Regions from separate parts of the Pseudomonas sp. LFM046 genome, predicted to be linked through region 2. Evidence: predicted binding sites of a transcription regulator. Region 2 holds the regulator's gene; the other holds the start of a gene.

Evidence for each region. Region 2 encodes FliA, which starts transcription of late flagellar genes. Its sites were predicted from a motif close to CTAAAGTTTNNNNNNNNNNNGCCGNTAA; they were not measured.
Region 1: the regulator FliA is predicted to act here: its motif matches at 1,777-1,804, upstream of TQ98_RS05895 (methyl-accepting chemotaxis protein).

What each region holds. Positions count from the first base shown of each region.
Region 1 is NZ_JYKO02000001.1:1,250,154-1,253,782, forward strand. Features, by position in the region: gene TQ98_RS05890 (response regulator) at 1-321, opposite strand, end outside; gene TQ98_RS05895 (methyl-accepting chemotaxis protein) at 572-1,726, opposite strand; gene TQ98_RS28240 (PSPA7_2676 family Cys-rich small protein) at 1,853-2,002, opposite strand; gene TQ98_RS05900 (EAL domain-containing protein) at 2,456-3,629, shown strand, end outside.
Region 2 is NZ_JYKO02000001.1:4,012,239-4,015,867, reverse strand. Features, by position in the region: gene flhF (flagellar biosynthesis protein FlhF) at 1-932, shown strand, start outside; gene fleN (flagellar synthesis regulator FleN) at 1,009-1,842, shown strand; gene fliA (RNA polymerase sigma factor FliA) at 1,839-2,585, shown strand; gene TQ98_RS18555 (chemotaxis response regulator CheY) at 2,669-3,043, shown strand; gene TQ98_RS18550 (protein phosphatase CheZ) at 3,063-3,629, shown strand, end outside.

The sequences.
Region 1 (3,629 bases), 2.8 Mb from region 2:
GAAGGGCTTGACCAGCCAGCCAGTGGCGCCGGCGGATTTGCCTTGCTGCTTCATGGCGTCGCTGGACTCGGTGGTCAGCATCAGGATGGGCGTGGCCCGGTAGCCCGGCAGGCCGCGCAGGCTGCGGATCAGGCTGAGGCCGTCCATGTTCGGCATGTTCTGGTCGGTGAAGACCAGGTTGTAGGCCTTGCTCTGGGCCTTGCCGAGGCCGTCCTTGCCATCTACCGCCTCGTCCACCAGGTAGCCGGCGGACTTGAGGGTGAAGCTCAGCATCTGTCGGATCGATGCCGAGTCGTCGACTATGAGGATCTGCTTGCTCATCAGGTGCGGCTCTCCATTGCGCTTTATAGGGGTGAAGCACTGCAGGCTGGTGCCGACCCGGGGAGCCCGACGAACCTCTGAGCTGTCGGCTGCTCTGTCGGTCTGCGTCCGGCGCCAACCTCTGGAACTGCGTACCAAGATAGCCACTGGCCATGACTCTTTTTAGTCGGAAGCCCACCTTGCGTCCAGATTCTGGCGTCAGCCATTCGTCGCGCGGCTGGCTGACTCCCGAAAGACGACGACGAACGGTTCAGAAAAGCTCCACTTCTCCCGCGTTGACGCTGCTCTGGGCGACGGGGTTGGCAACGGGTTTGCGCAGTTCCGTGGTCTCGTCGCCCAGGCGCTCCGCCCAGTGCTCCGGCTCCAGGCCGCGCAGGCCGCCGAGGCCCCTGGCGAATCCGCCGAGCTTGGTGAAGTGCTTGCGCATCTGGCCGAGCAACTGGCTGCTCATGTCCTGGAATTGCAGGGCGGTAATGGCCTGGTCGACGCCGTTGCCCACCTCCAGGGAGAGGCGGTCCAGCTCCTGGATCACCTTCAGGGTGTGGTGGTTCATGCCTTCGAGGTCTTCCAGCATGTGGTGCAGTTGCTGCCGGGATTCCATGGCGAAACCCATGTCCTTGTCCGCCAGTTGGGCGATGGCCGCCTCGGCGTCCTGGATCTCCCGGTAGACGACATCCACGTGCCCGCGAATCTGCTCGGAAAAACCGGTGGAGCGGGTGGACAGGGCACGCACCTCGTCCGCCACCACGGCGAAGCCCCGGCCGCTCTCGCCGGCGCGGGCAGCCTCGATGGCGGCGTTCAGGGCCAGCAGGTTGGTTTGCTTGGCGATGGCGTCCATATCGTGGGTGGATTTCAGGATATCGGCGATTTTCTGCGTCACCCGATCCATGCGTTTCACCAGCTCCTGGGAGGTCTGGCTGGTTTCCAGGGCGGCTTCGACGAACAGGCCCAGGGTGTCGCGGGTGGTGGCGATGAATTCCTGGAAGTTCATGCCGTCGTCGGCGCGCTGCTGGTCGCCGTAGCGTTCGATCAGGGAGTGGGAATGGGCGCGCTGCTGGTCGATGCGTGCGGCGAGCCCGTGGAAGCTGTCACCCAGGCGACGAATGGCGTCCTGCAAGAGGCCGTCGATCTGTCCGGCATGGGCCTGGAGGGTGCCGAGCTGTTCGTCCAGGGCATCCTGGGCGCGCTGCCAGTCCGGCGTCGCCGCGACCGTCTGCATGCTGGCCTCTGTCGCCGCGGCGCGTGTGTCCCGCAGCAGCCAGGTCAGCAGCAGGCTGGCCAGCCATCCCCCGGCGAGGGCCAGCCAGAGCGGCAGGCCAACGGCAATCATGCCGGCGCAGGCCAGCCAGATCAGGGAGTGCAGGGCCAGGGCCTTGACGGTATTGGCGGACAGCGGCTGCGACATGGGGCACTCCCTTGCCAGGTGATTGGGCCGAACAACGGTGCTTTCAAAGGCCATCGGCGACGCAGCTTAAAGCTAGAGGGCTGTCGTCTAATGTCAAATCGCTATCCGTCGGATTTCTGCTGCCGATCATCCTGTCGCGTCAGCCTCCTCCGGTGGACTCAGGTAGCGATGGGCGCCGCAGCGCAGGCAACGCTGGCAAATCATGGGCACGGCGCCCACTTCGGTACGGAAACCCTCGGTCCAGTGGCAACCGAGCAGAAAGCAACGAATTCGCATGGCTCCTCCCCGGGGGTGGTCCCCCTGGTTCGATCCGGCAGCAGTGAATGGAACGGCACTCGCCTTGTTGTTCTTGGAGGCATGGGCGGGGAAGAGGATCGGCCTGCTGCTCTAGAGCCGACAACCTAAAAGGGCGGTGGGGCGGCCGCTGGTCGGGCGTAGCCTTCCGGTGGGCGGATAGCCCTTGGATGACGGGCCCCGGCGGAGTGATGTCAGAGCCTGAACGCTGCCACGCTCCAGCCAGCCCGGAGGCTCCTGTTTCGCGTCCTGGCGTCCGGAAACCAGTGGCAATTTAGTGGCTATGCTTGGGTTGCGGTGCAAGACCTACGAACAGGTTGGCCGTTGCCAGGTGTGGCTCGTTTTAGGAAGTGGGTGCTGGCGAAACAGGTGGATGGGTTTCGAGTTCCGCTTTTTATCAATCCCATTGAACGAGGCATGTCTGGAGATTGCGAAATGGATTTCTTCAGAAGCGGAAGCGCCGTTCAACCAGCCAGACCCGACCTTTCAGGAAAGAGGCGCCCGACCAAGTGGCACCGCATGTATTTCTTTCTCGCGGGTTTCGATGTGCTGGTGGTCATCCTGAGCGTGTTGCTCAACCACATGATCGTCGACACGTACCACCGCTCCATCAAGGCCAACCAGTCCTGGGTCCAGCAACTGTCCAGCTATTCGATGCTGGGTAGCCTGGCCTCTGCCGTCAACGCACCCGGCAACAATGTGTTCGATACCCATGACGTCGAAGCCGAATCGCGGAACATGCGCGAGGCTTTGCGTGCCTTCGACGAGCACCTGTCTACCGCAAAGCAGCAGCTGCAGGTCCGCATTTTCAACCAGACGGAACACAGCGCGGACATACAGGCCTACACCCTGGCGCTTCGGGAGGACGTGCACGAAGTCGACATCGCGATGGGCGAGATGGTGAATGAGGCTTTGCTGATCTTTTCCTACTTCCGGGAAGGCCAGTCGGACAACGCCGGCAAGCGCATGGCCACCATGGACCGGAAGTACGCCGAGTTGCTGGCCTCGCTTGCGACCGTGCGCGAGCGTGTCGGCCTGATCCAGAGCAAGCTGCTGGAGGAGGAGCTGGAGTCGGTGGAGGTGCTGCGCCGGATCGAGTACTCGACCATGGTGTTCGTGCTGATGATGGTGACCGCGGCGACGCTCTACGGGGGCAAGATCAGGCGTGAAATGGAGGCGCAGGCAGCCGAAAAGGAGGGCTATCTGGCGGTGCTGCACGAAAGCGAGCGGCAGTTCCGTCAGCAGGCCTCACTGCTGGACAAGGCTCAGGACGCCATCGTCGTCCACGGTATGGATTACCGCATCCTGTACTGGAACAAGAGCGCCGAGCGCCTCTACGGGCTGTCGAAGGAAGAGGCCCTCGGCAAGTCGGCCCAGGAGCTGATCTACCAGGGGCACAACGCGTTCAACGAGGCCGCCGACAGCCTGATCGCGACGGGTGATTGGGCGGGCGAGGTCACGCTGCGGCGGCGTGACGGCATCAGCATCACCCTGGAAAGCCACCGGACCCTGGTGCGGGACGATGACGGCCGGCCGCAGTCCGTCCTGTCCATCAACACCGACATCACCCATCGCAAGTCCGCCGAGCAGGAGGTCAAGCGCCTGGCCT
Region 2 (3,629 bases):
TGGACGCCATGCGCTTCGAGTTGAGCGGCCTGCGCGAACTGATCGAAGTGCAGCTGGGTTCCATCGCCTGGAGCCAGATGCAGAGCCGTCGTCCGCAGCAAGCCAGCCTCTGGCGCCGCCTGCAGCGCATGGGGCTGCCGGCTGATCTCGGCCGCGTCCTGCTGGACAAGGTGGCCAGCGTCAAGGATCCGCGCCAGGCCTGGCGCATGCTGCTGGCGCACCTGGCCCATGCCATCCGTACGCCGAAGGTCGAGCCGCTGGAAGAGGGCGGGGTGATCGCCCTGGTCGGCCCGGCCGGCATGGGCAAGACCACCACCCTGGCCAAGCTGGCTGCGCGCTACGTGCTCAAATACGGCGCCCAGAGCGTCGCCCTGGTGAGCATGGACAGCTTCCGCATCGGCGCTCAGGAACAGCTCAAGACCCTGGGCCGCATCCTCAACGTGTCGGTCACCCAGGTGGACCCGGGCCAGTCCCTGGTCCAGGCCCTGGCGCCCCTGATTCGCAAGCGTGTGGTGCTGATCGATACCGCTGGTCTGCCGGCCAATGATCCAGCCCTCGCCATGCAGCTGGAATCGCTGGCAAGCCGGGCGATAAATGCGAAGAATTACCTGGTCATGGCCGCCACCAGTCAGAGCCAGGTGCTCAAGGCGGCCTACCACAGCTACAAGCGTTGCGGTCTGGCCGGTTGCATCATCACCAAGGCGGACGAAGCGGTCAGCCTGGGTGAAGTTCTGGGGCTGGCTATCGGCCAGCATCTCCCGGTAGCCTATCTGGCCGATGGGCCGCGAATCCCGGATGATCTGCAGGTTCCCCGCAGCCACCAGCTCGTGAGTCGTGCGGTCAGCCTCCAGGCACCGGAAGACCCGAGCGAGGAAGCCATGGCCGACCTGTTCGCCGGGCTCTACCAGAATCCGGCGCGGCGCGCCGGTTGAAGAATTGACAACCGCCCCGGAGTGGGTGGTGCTAGACAGCCAAATGGCCCAGTCGACCTAAGGCAAGGTATTTGAAATGGGTAGTATGCATCCCGTACAGGTGATCGCGGTGACCGGCGGCAAGGGTGGCGTCGGCAAGACCAACGTGTCGGTGAACCTTTCGCTGGCCCTGGCCGATCTCGGCCGCCGCGTCATGTTGTTGGACGCGGACCTCGGTCTGGCCAACGTCGACGTTCTCCTCGGCCTGACCGCCAAACGCACCCTGGCCGACGTGATCAATGGCGAGTGCGACCTGCGCGACGTGCTGTTGCAGGGACCGGGGGGCATTCGCATCGTCCCGGCCGCCTCCGGCACCCAGAGCATGGTCCAGCTGTCGCCCATGCAGCACGCTGGCCTGATCCAGGCATTCAGTGAAATCAGCGACAACCTCGACGTGCTGGTGATCGACACCGCCGCCGGCATCGGCGACTCCGTGGTCAGCTTCGTCCGCGCGGCTCAGGAAGTGATCGTGGTGGTCTGCGATGAGCCCACCTCCATCACCGACGCCTACGCGCTGATCAAACTGCTCAACCGCGACTACGGCATGAACCGCTTCCGCGTGCTGGCCAACATGGCCCACAGCCCGCAGGAAGGTCGCAACCTCTTCGCCAAGCTGACCAAGGTCACCGACCGTTTCCTGGACGTCGCGCTGCAGTACGTTGGCGCTGTCCCCTACGACGAGTCGGTCCGCAAGGCCGTGCAGAAGCAGCGCGCGGTCTATGAAGCCTTCCCGCGCTCGAAATGCTCGCTGGCCTTCAAGGCCATCGCGCAGAAGGTCGACAGCTGGCCGCTGCCGGCCAATCCGCGGGGCCACCTGGAGTTCTTCGTCGAGCGGCTGGTCAGACAGCCCTCCGCGGAATCGCCTGTATGACACCCGCTACTGGACTGCGTATGTACGGCAAGGCACAAGGAAGGGATTCGCAACATGAGCTGATCGAGCGGTATGCCCCGCTGGTCAAGCGCATCGCTTATCACCTGCTTGCGCGCCTGCCGGCCAGCGTACAGGTGGAAGACCTGATGCAGTCCGGGATGATCGGCTTGCTCGAAGCCTCGAAGAAATACGACGGCAGCAAGGGCGCCAGCTTCGAAACCTACGCGGGCATCCGCATTCGCGGAGCCATGCTGGACGAGGTCCGCAAGGGCGATTGGGCGCCGCGCTCGGTGCACCGCAATACCCGCATGGTGAGCGACGCGATTCGTGCAATCGAAGCGCGAACGGGACGTGACGCTAAAGATCAGGAAGTTGCTGCCGAACTTGAATTGAGTCTCGAAGACTACTACGGCATCCTGAGCGACACCTTGGGCAGCCGCCTGTTCAGCTTCGACGACCTGTTGCAGGAAGGGGAGCATGGCGGCGTGCACGAGGACGCCGGTGTCACCCAAATCTCACCTTCCCAAGATCTGGAAGAAAACCGCTTCCAGGCCGCGCTGGCCGATGCCATCGCGAACCTGCCGGAGCGTGAGCGCCTGGTGCTGGCGCTGTATTACGACGAAGAACTGAACTTGAAGGAAATCGGTGAAGTGCTGGGGGTCAGCGAATCGCGGGTCAGCCAGTTGCATAGCCAGTGCGCGGCACGTTTGCGCGCGCGGCTCGGCGAATGGCGCGCGCGCTGAACGGCACACCGCTTTCAGATTAGAACGGCGCACCCGGCAAGAGGGGCGTTTGGGACTGTACGGAGGTTGACTTGGACAAGAACATGAAAATCCTCATCGTTGACGACTTCTCGACGATGAGACGCATCATCAAGAACCTCTTGCGCGACTTGGGTTTCACCAATACCGCCGAAGCCGACGACGGCACCACGGCCCTGCCAATGCTGCACAGCGGCAACTTCGATTTCCTCGTGACCGACTGGAACATGCCCGGGATGACCGGCATCGACCTGCTGCGTGCCGTCCGCGCCGACGAGCGCCTGAAGCACCTGCCGGTCCTGATGGTGACTGCCGAAGCCAAACGCGACCAGATCATCGAGGCGGCCCAGGCCGGCGTGAACGGCTATGTGGTCAAGCCTTTCACCGCTCAGGTCCTGAAAGAAAAAATCGAGAAGATCTTCGAGCGCGTCAACGGCTGACACCGGCCGCGAGGGCACCATGGACCAGAATGAATCCCTGTTGGGCGACTTCGAGTCGACCCTGAAAGTCCGTGCGCGGGAATTGGTGGAAAGCCTGGAGAAGGGCAATTTCACCGACGCCGTGCAACTTATCCACGAACTCAATCACGTCCGTGATCGTGGTCTGTACCAGGAAGTGGGCAAGCTCACCCGCGAACTGCACAACGCCATCGTCAATTTCCAGATCGACCCGCACCTGCCCCATGCCCAGGAAATGTCGCAGATCGCCGACGCGACTGATCGCCTGTCCTACGTGGTGCACATGACCGAGAAGGCCGCCAACCGCACCATGGACCTGGTGGAAGAGAGCGCGCCGCTGCTCAACGGCCTGAGTGACGAGGCCCAGCAGCTGGGTGAGGAGTGGGGGCGCTTCATGCGTCGGGAAATCGGCGCGGACGGCTTCCGCGACCTGGCTCGCCGTATCGAACAATTCCTTGCTCGCAGTCAACGCGACACCGATGCTCTGTCCAGCAAGCTCAACGACATCCTGCTGGCCCAGGACTACCAGGACCTCACCGGCCAGGTCATCAAGCGCGTGACCCAACTG